2 regions of the Teredinibacter haidensis genome follow, and region 1 is predicted to be linked to the other one. Evidence: predicted binding sites of a transcription regulator. Region 1 holds the regulator's gene; the other holds the start of a gene.
The links. The regulator PhoB, encoded in region 1, activates phosphate uptake and scavenging genes when phosphate is short. The targets are predictions, from matches to a motif close to TGTCATAAANNTGTAACA.
Positions count from the first base shown of each region.

Region 2: the regulator PhoB is predicted to act here: its motif matches at 4,248-4,265, upstream of H5715_RS18580 (substrate-binding domain-containing protein).

Region 1 covers NZ_CP060084.1:3,739,611-3,748,745, forward strand. The annotation lists gene H5715_RS15075 (DMT family transporter) at 1-102, opposite strand, end outside; gene H5715_RS15080 (GNAT family N-acetyltransferase) at 408-1,598, opposite strand; gene phoR (phosphate regulon sensor histidine kinase PhoR) at 1,621-2,931, opposite strand; gene phoB (phosphate regulon transcriptional regulator PhoB) at 2,950-3,657, opposite strand; gene ubiA (4-hydroxybenzoate octaprenyltransferase) at 3,887-4,765, opposite strand; gene H5715_RS15100 (HU family DNA-binding protein) at 4,828-5,130, shown strand; gene H5715_RS15105 (dicarboxylate/amino acid:cation symporter) at 5,154-6,437, shown strand; gene H5715_RS15110 (DUF502 domain-containing protein) at 6,608-7,273, shown strand; gene H5715_RS15115 (sugar efflux transporter) at 7,282-8,454, opposite strand; gene H5715_RS15120 (aminoacyl-tRNA deacylase and HDOD domain-containing protein) at 8,577-9,135, opposite strand, start outside.
Region 2 covers NZ_CP060084.1:4,538,619-4,547,753, reverse strand. The annotation lists gene H5715_RS18590 (TonB-dependent receptor domain-containing protein) at 1-1,930, opposite strand, end outside; gene H5715_RS18585 (serine/threonine protein kinase) at 2,038-3,732, opposite strand; gene H5715_RS18580 (substrate-binding domain-containing protein) at 4,386-5,729, shown strand; gene H5715_RS18575 (YbgA family protein) at 5,932-6,888, shown strand; gene H5715_RS18570 (type 2 periplasmic-binding domain-containing protein) at 6,919-7,716, opposite strand; gene H5715_RS18565 (lysophospholipid acyltransferase family protein) at 7,819-8,808, opposite strand; gene H5715_RS18560 (TolB family protein) at 8,872-9,135, opposite strand, start outside.

The DNA of each region.
Region 1 (9,135 bases):
AGTCGCCATTGCGCTAACACTCCCCGACAGGGATTTTTGTCCGGCGGTGCGCACCGCCTGCATGATCGCGGCCAGCAGGGTAAAACTTATCCAAAGAGGCACGGGCTCTCTCCTCGTTTAAAATTATTGTCCTCGACCATCTTCGTCGCGTAGATTCTGAAAAATGAAGCCGGCGTTTACAACTGGAATCGATACAAGTATCACTGGGCGATGCAGGGAGGAAGGGACGACTTTTTACAGCCGCTGTCGAAATACTACGTTAAGCGCTTTTGACGTTTTATACTAATCAATATCGGCTTCAGGGCTTAGGCCTAACCTCCTAAATGTCTTCTCGGCTTACCAACCAAATAGGCGTTCAATAACGATTGTTCACCAATAGCCAACACACTTAGTATCATCAATAACTTTTAGTTGTTGAGTAATACACTGTCGTCTATCGTCTTTTCGCCCTCTTTAAATGGCAATAGGGTTCTCGCCTCTTGGCAGTATTGCTGATTGTGCTGTTTTTCCTCGGCAACAAAACCTTTAACCGCTTCGAAAAACTGGGGGTGCTTTATAAAGTGAAAGGAACAGGTTTTGATGGGGGTAAAACCCCGTTGGATTTTGTGCTCTCCCTGAGCACCGGGATCAAACCTCTTTAAGCCCTGGTCAATTGCATACTCAATACCTTGGTAGTAGCAGGTTTCGAAATGCACTCCATCCATTTCTGTTTTTGCCCCCCAGTAACGGCCGTATAGCGTGGTGCTGTCCTTAAAATACAACGCCGCCGCTACCATGGGATTTTCAAGTGAACTTTCGTGGGCGCTGCATAGCAAAACCTGATCGGGCAATTGGGCAGCCATTTCCTGAAAAAACTGTTCACTTAAATATCCACTGTGACCACTGCGTTTTAAATAGGTATTCTGATATAGCTGGTAGAATAACTGCCAGTCCTGCTCAGGGAGCATTTTCGCCAAGCGCATTTGGTGAACAATATTCTGCTCGCCGACCTTTTGCCGTTCCCGCTTGATATTTTTCCGTTTACGGGAGCTGAAGCTCGCCAGAAACTCATCGAAATTTTTATAGCCATCATTAAACCAGTGAAACTGACAACCCTGTCGCTCGACAGTATTACCTGCGTCGAATAGAGCACGGTTTTCTGATGACGGAAACAAACAGTGAAAGCCAGAACCACCGATCTCACCTAAGCGTTTTTGTATCGCCGCTTCCATTATTTCCATACAGGAATTTTTGTCCTGTGACGTTAAGCCCGCGGAAAAACCCACGCGCGGCCCCGTCGCCGGAGTGAACGGAATCGCACACAGTAATTTGGGATAATAATTCAAGCCCGCTCGATGGTACGCGTCGGCCCAACCCCAATCGAAAACATATTCGCCATAGGAATGCTCTTTTTGATACAGAGGCATCGCTGCAAGCAGGGTGTTATGTTCTTCCAGTATAAGATGGCAAGGCAGCCAACCGGTTTTTACCGTGGTGCAGCCAGAGTCTTCCAATACCGAGAGGAAGGCGTGGGAAATAAAGGGGTAGTCGGTAGACCATAGGGCCGACCACTGTTCTTCGCTTAATTCAGAAATAGATGTTAGAAATCTGGCCTGCATAACCTTCCTCCTGCAGCCAGTATCAGGCCTCTACAACGCTATCGATAAAGCGTTTTAACGGGAAATGACAGGCAAAGGTACTGCCCTTCTTCAGCTTGCTTTTAATTCGCAGATCGGCATCATGACGCAGTAGAATATGCTTAACAATGGACAAGCCCAGCCCAGTACCGCCCGCTTCCCGCGAGCGACCGCTATCAACACGATAAAAGCGCTCGGTTAAGCGCGGCAGATGCCGTGCATCGATGCCATCGCCGCAGTCTTTCACTTTCACCACCAGTTCAAGCGGATTGAGATCCACTAGTATAGAAATTTTACGTCCGCCCGGAGTGTAATTTACAGCGTTATATACCAGGTTGGCAAAGGCGCTGCGCAGCTCTCCTTCAATACCCATTAACTGAACATTGGGAGCACAATCGATGCGAAATATATGTGCTCGCTCGCCGCTGATGACTTTGGCATCAGCGACAATTTGTTCTAGTAGCGGCAGAATCTTGACGGGTTCCTGACCCTGCTCACGATCATCTGTTTCCAGACGCGAAAGCATAAGGAGGTCGGTAATAAGGAGCGTCATTCGCTTGGTTTGATCCTGCATTTGGTCGAAAGCACGCAACCAGCTGGATGGCATCTCACGCGAATCGGAGAGCGTTTCCAGATAGCCACTGAGCACCGTTAATGGCGTTCGCAACTCGTGAGATACGTTGGCGACAAAATCTTTACGCATGCACTCCAAGTTAGTGACACGGGTGACATCACGGACAATGATCAAACGATCGCCATCGCCAAAGCGGTGAATATGAAATTGCAGAAATTGGCCTTCATGACGGCTGGAAGTCAGCTCCAGCGGTTCGTCATAAACATTGCTTTCGTAGTAGGCTATAAAACGGGGGTGACGCACATAGTTGGTAAGTTTACGGCCAATATCCTGGGGTTCGAAATCCAACTGGCGCTCGGCCGCTTTGTTCCACCATTCAATATTGTCGCGTTTGTCGACAATAATCACACTGTCGGTGAGCGCTGCCGTCATCTCCTGAATACGGAAAACAACCTCCTTCAAGCGCTGTTTTTCCTTTTCGTTGCGCTTGAGAATTAGCTCGATATCTTCGGCAACTTCGCCCCATATTCCAGGGAGGGTGTTCTCCCGCTGGCCTTGCAAACGGGTATCGCTTACCCAGGTTTCCAGCCGGCGTATCTGGCACATCATCCAACCCAGATAGCACAGCGTTCCCAGCAGCAAACAGGGCCACACGGCGTCCATAAGGATACCCACGGCAAACGCAACGCACAAATACACCAAAAGCCACCGAAGTTCGGTGGCTATACCTTTACGAAACATGAAAAGTCAGGTTTCCCGTTATTCTGTGGTAGCCAGGAATTTGTTGGAAAAACGATAGCCTGCGCCGCGAACAGTTTGTACTAGGCGGTCGTGATCTTCGGTCTTCAACGCTTTCCGCAAGCGGCGGATATGGACATCCACGGTACGTTCTTCCACGTACACATTGCCGCCCCATACGTAGTCTAGCAATTGATTGCGCGAGTATACCCTTTCCTGGTGCGTAAGAAAAAACTCCAGTAGGCGATATTCGGTTGGCCCCAGTTGCACGGGGCTGTTGCTAATGGTGACGCGGTGGCTAGTGGGGTCGAGGCAAAGGCCTTCGACACTGATAGGATCACCACTCGAAAGAGAATCGCTGCGGCGCATGACCGCACGCAAACGCGCAACCAGTTCACGTGGAGAAAACGGCTTGGTGATGTAGTCATCCGCGCCAAGCTCCAGGCCTTGAATCTTATTATCCTCTTCACCTTTGGCGGTAAGCATAATGATGGGGATTTCGCGGGTGGTCTCTTCGCTTTTCAAACGGCGAGCCAGCTCGATACCACTAATGCCGGGCATCATCCAATCCAGCAGAATCAAATCGGGGCGGGTATCTACAATGATTCGGTGCGCTTCCTGGGCATCGCCAGCTTCCTGCACCGAGTACTCGGCCATTTCCAGTGCCACACGCAACATATCGCGAATAGCACGCTCGTCGTCAACAACCAGTATTTTCTTCTCAACCATGAAGGTTTCACCTTGCTTAAAAAGCATCTCAATCAATACAAGCTTGCCGAGCCCTGGCAGATAACCTGTTTAGCCCCGGATAGGTGGCGAAACTAAGGAGAATCGCCAGTGCGAATTAAATAAAGGTTTTATTACGCTTTTATGACATCCACTGTAATCATGGCAAATGAGTGTGATTAATTTACTCGATCTCGAATAACTGGACAAAAAACGCCAAAAACAGCCTGAGCTAGAGCAGCGCATAGTCCAGAACAATACCGATAAAAACGACTATTCCAACCCAATTGTTGTTGAGAAAGGCCTGAAAACAGGCTTCCCGCTCGCGCTTGCGAATCAAATACTGCTGATACACCATAAAACCACCGGCCACCAGTACTGAAAGATCGTAGATCCAGCCCAATTGGAACTTCTGCCCGGTCATCCCCAGGGAGATCACCACCATAAACTGTAGGCAGGCGGTAATGACACGATCCTGATCGCCAAAGAGAATGGCCGTGGACTTTACGCCAATTTTTAAATCATCTTCCCGATCAACCATGGCATAAAAGGTATCGTAGGCCACGGTCCAAAGTACCACCGCCGTGTAGAGCACCCAAATATCAGTGCTTAGCTCCCCAGTCTGCGCCGCAAAGGCCATGGGCACCGCCCAGGCAAACGCTGCTCCCAGCACTACTTGTGGTAGGTGGGTGTAGCGCTTCATGTATGGGTAGCAAAACGCCAATATAAGCCCGGCAAAGGAAAGGTAGATCGTAAGCCGGTTGGTAAACAACACCAGTACAAAAGCGCAGAAACTTAGGCCAACAAAGAGGCCCGCAGCCTCGGCTGGCGTAACCTCTCCGAGTACCAGCGGCCGCTTTCTAGTACGCTCCACGTGGCCGTCAACACGGCGATCAGCATAGTCGTTAATGACGCAGCCCGCCGAGCGCATCAACACAACACCCACTATAAATATCAGTAATACCTCTACTCGCGGAACACCCTCTGCCGCCAGCCACAGCGCCCAAAGCGTTGGCCACAACACAAGATAAATGCCAATGGGCCGGTTGAGGCGCATCAGACGCGTATAACTTTTGAATTTATTAACAGCTTGCGGCACAGTGTCGGTCATCATTACAAGGGAATCCCGTCCCCAGGCTCCAGAGTGTTTTTCAGAAAGCCGATATTCTACCCGTGTTTACAGGAGAAACCACCATGCGCAAATCCGAACTGGTTGCGGCGGTAGTCGAATCTACCGGACTTAGCCCGCTTCAGGCAGACGATGTCGTCGCTTCGATGCTCGAGCAGATCACCAATACTTTAGCGCGAGGGGAGGGTATTCAGCTAATAGGGTTTGGCTCCTTCCTGGTAAAAGAACGTGCGGCGCGCAACGGGAAAAATCCAAAAACAGGCCAACCCATACACATCCCGGCAAAAAAACAGGTACAGTTTAAAGCGGGCAGCAAACTGCGTTCGCAGCTTTTCACTGGCGAATAACTAAAACAACACGCGGAGACACCATGCTTAAACTACCCCTGCACTGGCAAATTCTAATCGCTATTGTCGCCGCGATAATATGCGGCTTGATTGTTAATTCTTTAAACCAAAATGAGATTGCCGCAGGCGCCCATGTCCAGAACGGCATGCAGTTTGTGGGCAAACTGTTTTTAAACGGCTTAAAGATGATTATTGTTCCACTGATTCTGTCATCCATTATCAGCGGCGTCGCAACGCTGGGGCAAGGGAGTGATTTAGGTCGCCTGGGGGGCAAAACACTGGGTTTTTATATGGCCTCCAGCCTGATGGCCATCCTGACCGGCTTACTAGTTGTCAACCTGCTAACGCCGGGAATTATCAACGGTGAGCCCGCCAAAGATCTTTTGAATTTAGGCAATAGCGAAGAACTTAGTTCCACGCTGGAAAAAATTGAAGGTCGTGGCACCGGTGATATTGCTGCGGTATTTCACCGTATGCTGCCAGCCAATATCGTGAAGGCCGCCGCCGAAGGCCAAATGCTGGGCTTAATTTGTTTCGGCCTCCTGTTCGGCTTTTTTATGACCCGTATCGAAAGCCAGTACAAGGAAACCCTGCTGAACGTATGGCAGGGGATATTCGATACCATGATGGGGATCACCCTGTTTATTATGAAGTTCACCCCCATTGGCGTTTTTGGCCTGGTGGGCAATACCGTTGCCTCTACCGGGCTCGCCTCATTTAAACCGCTGATGATATTTTTTATTACCGTCCTTCTGGCCCTGGCGGCTCACACATTCATTACCATGCCGCTTATGCTGAAGTACATTGCCCGGGTGAACCCTTGGGGGCAACTCCGCGGTATGGCTCCAGCACTGCTAACCGCTTTTTCAACGGCTTCCTCGTCCGGCACCCTGCCCGTCAGTATGGAATGTATGGAAAAAAATATAGGAGCTTCAAATCGCACAACCTCATTTGTGCTGCCGCTGGGCGCCACTATTAATATGGATGGCACCGCCCTCTATGAGTGCGTCGCGGCCATGTTTATTGCACAAGCTTACGGGCTGGATCTCACCTTCGCCACGCAATTCACCATTGTGATCATTGCTCTGCTCACCTCCATTGGAGTCGCCGGCATCCCCGCAGCCAGCCTCGTGGCAATCGCCGTTATTCTGGCCGCAGTCGGTCTCCCCGCAGAAGGTATTGGCCTACTGCTGGTAACAGACCGGATACTCGATATGTTGCGTACAGCGGTTAATATTTTTAGCGATAGCTGCTGCGCCACCTTTGTGGCACGAACAGAGGGAGAGGAGACTCATATAGCCCGCTAGCTTATTTATCGCTTGCTGCGAAAAACAACGGTTGAGTAGCGTGCGTTTGGGTTGATAACCGAACGCACAGCTCTACCTTGTATAGATTCAGGTAATAGCCGAGAGCGTAGCATTTCTATCTTCTTTCCCTGTATGCTTTCAACACCCCAACGCGATAATAGAAGGACACGATGGAGCAGCCCCCAACAGATGTCAGACCCGGCCTATTAAGCAATTTAGGAAAAACATTTTTTGCAGGGCTTCTCGCGGCCCTGCCGCTGGCCCTTACTCTTGTCGTGATTGTATGGTTTGGCGAAATGGTACACCGTTATCTTGGCCCCGACAGTTTTGTCGGCGGAGTACTCGGATCCATTGGGCTTAACTTCGTTACCACGGAAATAACCGCCTACGCCATTGGTTTGGGCAGCGTGGTTCTAGTTGTATACCTATTGGGCGTGGCCGTCGAAGCTGGCTTAAAAAATCATTTTCGCGCGCTTACCTCAGGACTGATCAACCGCGTTCCACTTGTGCGCTCTATTTACCAAACACTATCCAAATTAATGGCCATTTTCGACAAGCAAGACAACGCCGAATTTAAAAGTATGTCTGCCGTAATGTGTTTTTTTGGTGGCGACCGTAAGGGTACGGCTGTACTCGCTCTGTTAACCAACCCTCATCCAATATGTTTTCAAAACCAATTTTACTATTCTATTATTATCCCCACGGCTCCGGTACCTTTTGGCGGGGCAATATTGTATGTGCCAGTAGACTGGGTCGAAAAAGTCGGTTTTGGTTTTGACGGGCTAGTCAATATTTATATGTCGATGGGTGTTACTTCGCCGGACTATTTTAAATAGTCGCATTTTTATTTTCGGTGATTAACAAAAATAAACAGGATTAAAGCAAGCGCACAAATAGAAACATTAACGGCAAATATTTCGCGATACCCGTATAACTCGGCAAACAACGCGAAGAAGATACTGCCAATAACATTGCCCAAGTTCATGCAATTTAAATACAGTGTAGATGCCGTCCCCGTTCGCCCTGGCAGTTCATCCTGAAACCAGCTCATACCCAAACCGGCGACAAATCCTATAAAAACTGCATTAAATATTTGCAGAGAAAACAGTTGCCACAAATCCGTTGCGTGCCACACACCCAAATTCAACACGATGGCGGAAACCGCGCCAACACGAATTAATGGCATTAACGGATAGCGCCCACCTAACCAACCGGCAAAAATCATAAAAGGGATTTCCAGCCCCGCAGCGGTTCCAAAAATCCATCCCGCTTTGCTGCTGCTTACGGCTAAACCTTCCTCTAAAAAAAGAGGCAGCGTTACCAGATAGCATTGATTAGCCGCGTACAAAAACGAAAAGCCCATCGCTGCAACAAAAATAATCCAACGACGGTTATTGGGTACCTCATCGTTGTCCTGAAGCTCGACTTTTTTAACCTTCGGCAATAAAAAAAATGCAACAATGGCCACAATAAAATAGCCGATTCCTATTGCGGTATAGTGCAGACTAAAACCCACCCAGCTCATTAAACCAAAGCCTAGTGGCGGCCCGAGCATCCACGCAAACGCAATGCAGGCGCGAACAGCGGAGTTAAAAATTCGGTTCTGATTCGCTGGCAGATATTGATCTGCATATTCACGAGACAGGGCCACCATTTGCGCGGCGGCAATAAACGACAAACTAAACAGGGTTACCGCTGTTAGCAACACCGTGGCAAATGAACGCGAATAAGCAAAACCGAAGCAGGCAAAACCACCGGCAACCATTCCCAGCGCGATCAGTAAACGACGGTCAGCAAATTTATCGGACCAAAGCGCAATGGATTGGCCATAAACAATGGCGGTGAGCGCCATGGAGACAAAAAACAGACCAATGAGCACAGGCCTGACTTGCAGCTCATTGGCAAGAAAAACACTCAGCGTTGGAACAATCAGCGCGTAAAGACAACCCACCAGAAGAGACACCAGATAGGTGAGCACGGAAGGTGCCGATAATAATGAAAATTTTTGCAATGCCACTAACCCGCGCGCTAATAATATCTGCGAATTCTACGCAGTTACTTGTGAACACAAACTCAAGAGGGGGAGGTTAGTGCCCACCAAAAAATAAAACGGAGTGGACACGCGAGCAAAAGGATCAGCTAGCCATGCATTTTGTCGGCAATTGCATCCAGCTCTATGCCGGATTCAAGAATATTTTCAATCGTGATACGAGCCGTCTCTGCATCCAAATGCAGCTCTTCGAATATCTGCGGGGCGATAGGTCGTGATATGCAAGCGCCAAAACCCGCATTGCAAAGCATATTATGTGCGACGTGAACAAGCTTGGCATAGACAGCATTTTCACCGGCATATTGGGGGTTATGCTGCTGGCGCAGGGCAACGACCACTTCATCAGGCATATTCCAGTTATCCATTAACCATGAGGAGGCCTGGTTTCCTGTTACGCCAAGCAGATGCTGTTCTATGGCGGCCATGGGTACATGGGGGTTCGCTTTGCTCAAGCGCTCGATATTTGTCCAGTAGGGAGGGAAAATTTCTGCCAGTAGCAGATAGCCAAAGTTATTGAGCAGGCCCGACAAATAGGCCATGCCGAAACCCGGCCTGTGTACACGATCGATGCTGGTTACCAAACCTTCAACTGCGGCTGCGGTATAGACCGCACTGCGCCAGTAGCGGGTAATATGAGCCGGGGACAGG
Region 2 (9,135 bases), 800 kb from region 1:
TTGCTTCGTCAAAAAATTCCGCCACAGGGTTGGGGTCACCCTCCACCCAACCAGCTAGGCTGTCGAACGCTTGCGACAAACCGGATATGGGACTAGCGTCAAACTCATTAGGGTTCCACCCTAGGTTTACTTGCTGATAGTCCTCCCAACGAATACCGCCAGCAAAACGCCAAGCATCATTCCAAGTAATGTCCAGTTTACTATAGGCAGCATTCACTTTATTTGCCGCTAGATAGCTACTGCTTGCATCCTGCACACTAATTTCAAATCCGTAATCGGGGTTTACAACATTTGCATCACTATACAGCTCGCCTAAAGGCCCTATAAAAACTTCCGAATCTTGTGCCGTTGCCCCTAAGTTAAAACGCAACTGTTCAAAGTAGCGTGTTTTTTTCCAACTCTCACTACCACCGATTAACTCAATGCGGAAATCACCCGTTTCGATAGGGAATTTCATTTCCCAGCCTGAGCTCTCCAAGTAATCGTTCAAGTCAGAAAACCGGTATTGGGCAGAACTTCTATCCTGGGAACCTACCCGGCTCTCTAGCACTGCACCACCGTTATTCGGATCAGTCTCGGTAAATGAAATTACACGTAAGCTACTCGGAATATCGGTTGTCGCTTCGCTATCGGAGTAATACCAATCCAGCGAAAGCCCCTCAAGGAAATTCAAAACGCTCAGGTCAAGAACTTCCAGCGTTTCATAGCCGAGTTCGTGTTGACCATGAATTTGATTAATAACAGCTTCCCTCTGCTCAAATTCATACTCGGTATAGCGACGGCCGTTGCCACTGGAGTATTGGTCATTGGCATTATGGAAGTTATCGTACTGAACTTGATCATCGGTATTTCGAATAAATAAATTCGTGGCATCAATACGGTTCTCACTGTTGAGCACCATCCCCAAGCTCAGGTTCCCCGTTATATCAACAGAGAAAGTACTACGCTCAATAAAACCCCGCAACTCTTCTGGATCGCTAAAGCTGCGCTCGTAAATGGTTTCATTACGCCATTTGCTACCGTACGAACCACCGGCTAAAAATCCAAGCTCAATACCATTGTCAAATGCCCACACATTACCGATGTTCAAATCGATACCGACATCTGGCTCGCCGGAATCTTTTTTCACTGAAACATCTCGATAGAGCTCAGAGGCTAAACTTCGATTAATAGCTTCTGCGTCATCCAAAGATAGCTCACCTGAAGACAGGGATTGTATATTGGAAGGATCAAAATTCCCTCGATACTGAGCCAGTCCCGATCGCAAAGCAGCGCTCAGCTCACGTGTTCCGTCGTCCTCGCCCAAGCTGTCATCATCACCGCCAGCGTAAGTCAGGAAATCACCATCCGATTCCGAATTGGAACCCGTTGAGAGCTCCAAGGTAAAGACAAATCCATCGGGAATACCGGTGGTGCGTATATCCACATGACCACTACCAAATGCAGCAGGCATGTCAGCAGAAGCCACTTTCTGTACCGAAAGATTTTCTACAATAGAGGTTGGAAAAATATCTAAAGGAATAACATTACGTGTTAAATCTGGCGACGGAACAACTGCGCCATTCAGTGTAGTGCTCAGGTATCGCTCACCCAAACCACGTACGTAAACATATTTATCATCGACGGTAGTGACGCCGGGTAAACGTCGCAGTGCTTCTGCAACTGTTGAGTCAGCAACACGACCAATCATATCGGAAGTTATAATATCGACAGCAACCGACTGCTCCATGCGCTCAACAATTACATCGTTAGCGGCACTTTTTAAGCGGCCCAATACAATCGTTTCTTCAAGCTGGTGAGCTGTATGAGCGGGAGGAACCGGTGCTTCAGTTTGGTCCTGGGCATGCACCACTGCACTTATCGCAACACTGAGAATGCTCAGCGGAAATGCGGCCAGCGCAACGCGGCCCTTAAAGTATTTCGTTTTCATCTGAACCGACCTGTAGTTTCACTGATGTTTTGTTCGTTGTACAACAGATAGGGCGCCGATTGGCGCCCTAAACCGTTGCTTATTCGTGAGTAGGGCTCACTGAATAATTATTCGAACCAAAGTGCCTGACCACGGTTGCTTGGATCCAGGCCATAAGCCCAGCCAGCAGTCCAGTCATCACCTGAAGTCACAGCACCAATGAAAGTACGACTTTCTGTTGGCGTTACAGTCACTGCACCACCGTTAACAACCATGTCACCCAAAGCCAGTGAGTAGAAACTATTCGCTTCGAACAAAGCAATATTTACATCGGTGTCATCAAAACTTGGATTCTCACCGGTTTCATTAGTCGCCATAGTGTCATTGCTGTTAGCGTTCAGCCAATCCAGAGTGGAAGCACCATCCAGATCGCCTTTAGTCACGTCAGAACAACCGAATACAGATTCAACTATCGCCAGATCCGTCGCGCCGGCATTTTCAATACGTACACAGGAATGTTCATTTTTAGTTGGGTCAACCACGGCATCGGCACCGTATGCAGTCGTTACGATGGCGTTTTCAATCGTTGGGAAATGAGCTTCTCGAACACGTAATCCAGCACCGTTACCTCGAGTACCCTGATCAGATGGCGATATAATGCAAGTCAGATTGCGGATGGTTGCACGGCTGTTTAAGCCACGAGCAATATAATCATCAATAACAACCGCGTCTTTCTTGCTATAGCTACCAATACCATCCGACTCCACGCACTGGTTACCGAAAGTTTCACTTTGAATTACCAGCGCATAATCAAACGTACCCTGGTAGCCTTCGTCAATATCAATAGAGTCGTCACGAACATACAGCGCAACATAGTGAGAGATATTTACTGCGCCACCGAACATTTCAACGCCATCGTCCAGAGTTGAATAGGCCTGCAGATAATCAACAGTCGTACCAGAACCTACGGTATTGAAGGAAATACCATTTAGCTCGTTTTCTGGGGCGACTTCTGCACCGGTGTGCTTAACAATGAAGTAGTTCAAAATACCGGAGTTGTCCGCATTATTGTCACCGCCGTAATGAGTCTGACCAGCACCGGCTTTACCTTCAGCCTCTACGTGACATTCCTCACCAGTTGCCAAGGCAATATCGACACCCATGGTACCGGTATATTCACATTTATTGGTGATACCGAAACCGTTGATAAGCATACCGCCCCACTCGCCGTCAGCTTCAGCAGCTACAGAGCCATCTACGGCATCACTAGTAGAAGTAACGGTAATGGGAGCATCTGCGGCACCTTCAGCAAACATCTGTGAACCGCGGTTAATCACGAAATAATCGTCGGAAGAGCGGAACGCTAAAGTTGCGCCAGCTTCAATGCGAAGAACAGAACCGTCACCACCCTGAGCAATACCAGCAGCCGACAGGTCAGCATTAGAGCTATAGTTCTTACCAATAACCAAGCTACCGTTGAAAACATGTACACCATCGTTTGGTAGGTCGTTTAAAGTAAGGTCTTCTTCCTGATCGTAGGGCTTGCTCAGAGAAACAAAGTCTGTACCGTAAGTACAGTGGCCAGTAGCTGCATCGTAGCTACCTTGACGAGTAACACTGCTGTCAATATAGGAGGCGCATGGATTCGAACCCGTACTTGGTTCGCCGTCACCAGCTTGGTTATTACTATTTACAATTTGGTCACCAGCAACGGAGTTATCGATGGGTGAATTATTCGCTGCATCGATTTTAATATCTCCACCACCACAAGCAACCAGGCTTGCGGAAACCGCGCAAATGCCAACTAAGCTCTTAATTTTCATAGTGTTAACTCTCTCTAAGAAGTTACGTAATGTGAAATTGATAAAAATCCACCTCCCGCTGCTCTATCCACAACACGAAATGCATTTTCTAAAATTTTTGATCAAGGCTCTAAGTAAGCAACTACACGCAAAAGCTGAAAGCCCCGCCCCGCCCGTACAAAAAGCCGTCGCCATAAATCATTGATCTGGCGCGCATATACTTCCGCTTTTTTGTGACAACTGGATGACAAAGATGTGATGGTTGAATGACAAAAAAGCATAAATGGAATGCCCTTTGCGATCATTTTTCCAGCATTGCCACTCGCACTGGCACGTCCGAGAAAGCCGCTGTTAACTTGTCAGGACGAAGTACGAAAGAATATGGGGAAGTAACATAACAAGAGTTTATTAATTTTTATTGACAGCAAAAATTGCCGCAAAAGTGGCATTGTTTAGATATTGGTCTACGTGCAAAAAATGTCACGTAAAACTGTATTACCGCCACACGGACATGCGTAAATTACCTACACTGAAGTTGTCATATATCTGTAATATTTCAACAGTATGTTGTGCGCGCGACAAGGACGGCGTTTTAGTTATAAAAGTGCTGCGCTGGGTACCAAGCAGTCAAAATGAACCCTAACTTTAGTCCTTACTTACAAAAGCGAATCGCTATGAACACTTTGGTGAAGTTACGCCACGTCCTCTTTGTTCTTATTCTTCTTTCCTCTTTTTCTGTTGCCGCAATCGAACCTTTTCCTTCAGGTACCGACGGCAAACTCTTCACTGTAGAAGGCTCTAATACCGTAGGCGCCAAGCTGGCACCAAGCTGGGTCAAATCTTGGATGGAGGCTAAGGGTGCAACCAATGTTTCCGTTGAGCCACAAAAGAATCCAAATGAGTATCGCGTGAGCGGTACTCTAAAGAATGGATCCATTTATGTTGATCTTCATGCCCACGGATCCACAACTGGCTTTAAAGGTCTGCTAGTGGGCACTGCAGACATTGCGATGGCCTCTCGAGGCATTAAAAGTAGCGAAGTCAGCGCGCTCAGCGCCACTTATGGCGATATGCATAGCCTGTCTGCGGAGCATGTGGTTGCGATCGATGGTTTAGCCATTATCGCAAACTCCCAGAACCCGGTTGATAGCCTTTCGGTTAGCCAAATTGCTCGAATTTTTTCTGGCGAGATTAACAACTGGGCCGATGTCGGTGGCGCAAACAGAGCCATTAGTATCTATGCCCGTGACAGTGAATCGGGTACATGGGATACCTTTAAAAATTTGGTATTAGCGAAAACCTATACCCTATCGGAGAAAGCACAGCGATTTGAATCAAACGATGAGCTTTCCGACAGCGTAAGTTCAGATGCGGGTGGTATCGGCTTTGTTGGTTTAGCCTCAGTACGAAAATCCAAGGCAATGGCCATCAACGAAAACAATACAACACCGCTAAAACCAGAGGTAATTTATGTCGCCACCGAAGACTACGCACTCTCTCGTCGGCTTTATATGTACACGCCGGAACAACCACGCAACACCTTCGTTACCGATTTCATTGAATACGCCCACGGCGAAGCCGGGCAGACAATCGTAGAAAAAATTGGCTTTATTTCACAAAACCCCATTAAATCGAAAGTAGCGGAGCTTGAAGGTCCAAAGGAGTACCAGCAACTGGCCAGATATGCAGAACGCTTATCCGTTAACTTCCGCTTTAAAGCGGGTGCATCTTCCCTAGATAACAAAGCGAAAAAGGATATTATACGACTGACGAATTATTTGAAGAGTAACAAATTGGACAAACTAAAAATCCAGCTAGTGGGATTTAGCGATTCAGAAGATTCAGACAACCGGGCAGAAGTATTATCGCGCCTGCGCGCATCCGCAGTAAAAATTGCTCTTTTCCGAAATGGTATAAAATCTGAGCCAGTTTTAGGCTATGGGTCCGATTTACTGGTCGCCAATTCTAACGGCAGCGGCAGCGGTAAAAACAGCCGCGTGGAAGTATGGCTATATTAGACCTAAAAAATGGGTGAAAAATCGGAGGGTATAGCGAATAGATGAGCATCTCTCTCCCATATTTAACTCCGCGCTGGCAACGCAGATAGCTTTTCAACCACCGACTAGCAGCTCTTATGCGGCCCTAAGTTTATCCCTCCTTTCACCGAAACTTAACACGCTGCTATAATAATGAAAATCATCAGCCCCCCTGAACTGCGCCATGGATAGCCCGCACCCCATCACAATAAGAGTTGGTATTAGTGCCTGTCTCCTAGGTGATCGGGTTCGCTACGATGGTGGGCATAAACACGATAAATACATTACGCAAACCCTGGGTAACTTTTTCGAATTCTCGCACTTTTGCCCAGAAGTGAGTATAGGACTTGGCATTCCACGCGAACCCATACGCATTGTGCTGGAGGGCGATTTGAGTTCTCCTGTGCAACGAGTCCTGGGAACTAAGGATACCAGCAAAGAATTTACTCAAGAGCTAAAGAATTGCGCGGACGCACAGCAAGAGTGGGTGGCCAACCTTTGCGGTTATATTTTCAAAAAGGATTCGCCTAGCTGCGGAATGGCGCGTGTAAAGGCCTACCATAATGAACACCCCACGCGAAAAGGCGTAGGCCTATTCTCTTCACAGCTTATGAGCAATAATCCGTTACTACCCTGCGAAGAGGAAGGTCGTTTACACGACTTGCCACTGAGGGAGAATTTTATAGAGCGGGTTTATGTGTACCACCGCTGGAAACAACTGCTTTCCGGGGGGCTTACAGCTAAAGCGCTTATTACCTTTCACGCCCGCCATAAATATTTGTTGATGAGCCACTCTCAAAAAGCTTATCGCGAGCTCGGTCGCTACCTATCGAATATCCCTGGCGAAAATCTAGACGCCTTTGGGGAAAGCTATATTACTCAACTTATGGCGGCCCTTACGCAGCTCGCGAGCCGAAAGAATCATGTTAATGTGTTAATGCATATTTTTGGCTATTTGAAAAATAAAATTGATGGTGACGATAAAAAAGAGATCTTACGGGCGATTGAAACCTGCAGAATTAAAAGCGGCCCGTTAACCATTCCCCGTACGCTGCTCCGGCACCATTTTCGCAAACACCCAAATAGCTATATCGATAATTCTTATTACCTTTCCCCCTACCCAGACGAGCTCAACTTTTGATACATAACAAGGAATAGGCCTGTGTATTTTTTATGGAGTTTTCAGCTCCAACAAGGTTCGGCCTCTGCGCTCAAGCTCATGGTAGGCCCAGCGGTAGCGCGGAATACTACTAAACAACTCGTCAAAACTACCATCTTTATGAGCCAGTTTTAAACCACGCTCTATACGATCCGCCAGCGCGTGATTTTCTTTCGTCACATAAAAGTAGTATGCGCCTGGCTGCTTAAGTAGCAAATGTTTTTCGATTGCCAGCGGCAATGAGGGGTAAAAATCTACTTCCGACTGGATTTGATAAATACCTCGCGAGAAATAATCAAAACGTCGAGCAGCCAGCATTTTAAACAGTCGGCCATAACCGGGAACAGTCAGTAACTTTAAGCCATTCACCTCCATCACACTAACATCCGGCCACTGGGAACCCATGCCACCGGTCAAAGCCGCCAACTGTTCTAGCGAATCAATCTTATCGAAGCGCGTCTGATCGTCTTCGTGTATCAGTAGCAAGCGGTACTGACTCAGCCCCTTAAGTAGCGGTACTTTAATCGCTAGCAACTGCTGTTCAAAATCGTCGCTGGCGGGAGACCAGATGACATCCACAAAGCCTCTGGTTAAACCTATACGCAAACGCTTGTCACGCATCCAATACGAGTGGGAACGATAAGTCCAGGGCCCCTCTTGAGCTACAGTTTTATCCAGCGCTAGACGCAGCAACTGAGAAAAATAATAATCTTCGTGATTAATATCTTGGGAAAGTTGATAGGGAAAGGTGACGGTTAAGACCTTCTGGGAAGACGCCTGAGCTATAGCCAGTGGACACGCAATAACCATAAGACATATACAGACCAAAATTCTTAACATTCTCACAAGAACCCACAAATTTGCATATCAGTCATTGTTTACAGTTTAGGCAAAAATGCGGGGTTCTGCTGGCTAATACACTGGTTTTTCTCCCGAAGGCCGATTTTTAAAGCGCTTAATACTCCACCAATAACGCTCAGGATGGGGAGCAATGATACGCTCTATTTCGCGGTTGATTTGCCGGGTATCCGACTGCGCATCGCCACTGGGGAAACTCGCTATGGCGGCGTAAATCTGTAGACAATAGCGGGTATTGTCGGCACTACGATAGTGGCCATAGGGCACAACTAGTGCGTTGGTCGCCGCGGCCAAACGGCTAAGGGCAATTGTTGTGGAAGCCGGTACTGCTAAAAAATCGGCAAAAACGGTATTTTTATTCTTTACCTCGATATCCGGCGCATACCAGACCACTCCGTTTCGCTTGAGCGTTCGAGTAATACCGACCAAATTGCTCACTGAGAAAAAATGGTTGCCATACTGGTGGCGGGCATCGCGCAAAAAGGCATCGACAATAGGGTCCGAAGGCTGACGATACGTAAAGGCGAAAGTGCGATCTTTACGCGCCAAATAGCCTCCCAGCGCAGCGTTTAAATCGAGACTACCATAATGGCAGGACAGCATAATAATTCCGCGCCCGGAATCCAGCGCCGCCTGCCAGTGATCAGCCCCCTTCAGCTCAATATTTGGCCAAAACCGTTTGGCGGGATTTCCAAACCAGACCTCTAATGTTTCAGCAATGCTTATACCAAGCTCACTAAAGCTCGCCTCAAGGCGGTCTTGCTTTTCCTTATCTGAAAGCTCGGGGTAACACAGGCCGATATTCGTCTCGGCAATATGGCGCACCCGCTTACCCAATCGCGCGATTAGCCAGCCCAGGCCTCGGCCCATTCGCAGTAATATGGCATGGGGTAGCAACGCCAACAGCCGACACAGCAACAATACCACCCCCAATAGCCAGTACTTCGGCGAAGCATTGAAAAACAGCTTTCGCCACATAGAGAAAGAAATACCGCTGTTGTTTGGCGGACGATAGGCAGCAGAAGAGCTTGATGTTTCAGGCATGGCAGAGAACTACAAAAGCATTGGGGCGCGCATTATTTCGCAGCTTTAAGCAAAATGCGAGGCTCACATTTTACGGTAACTGACAAAAGCCAACTGACGGCTGTCTGGAGACCAGCTGGGGACGTTCAAGCTACCCTGGCCACCGTAGAAGACCTCTGTAAGATCCCGCTCTTCGCCGGTTTGTAAATCCAGTAATACCAGCTTCACATCTCTCCCAAAAGGATGATCCTGCTGCTGGTCATCGAGGTAACGGATAAACACCAGCTTCTTGCCGTCCGGCGACGGGTGGGGAAACCAATCGGAATGGGGCGATTGAACCATCTGCTT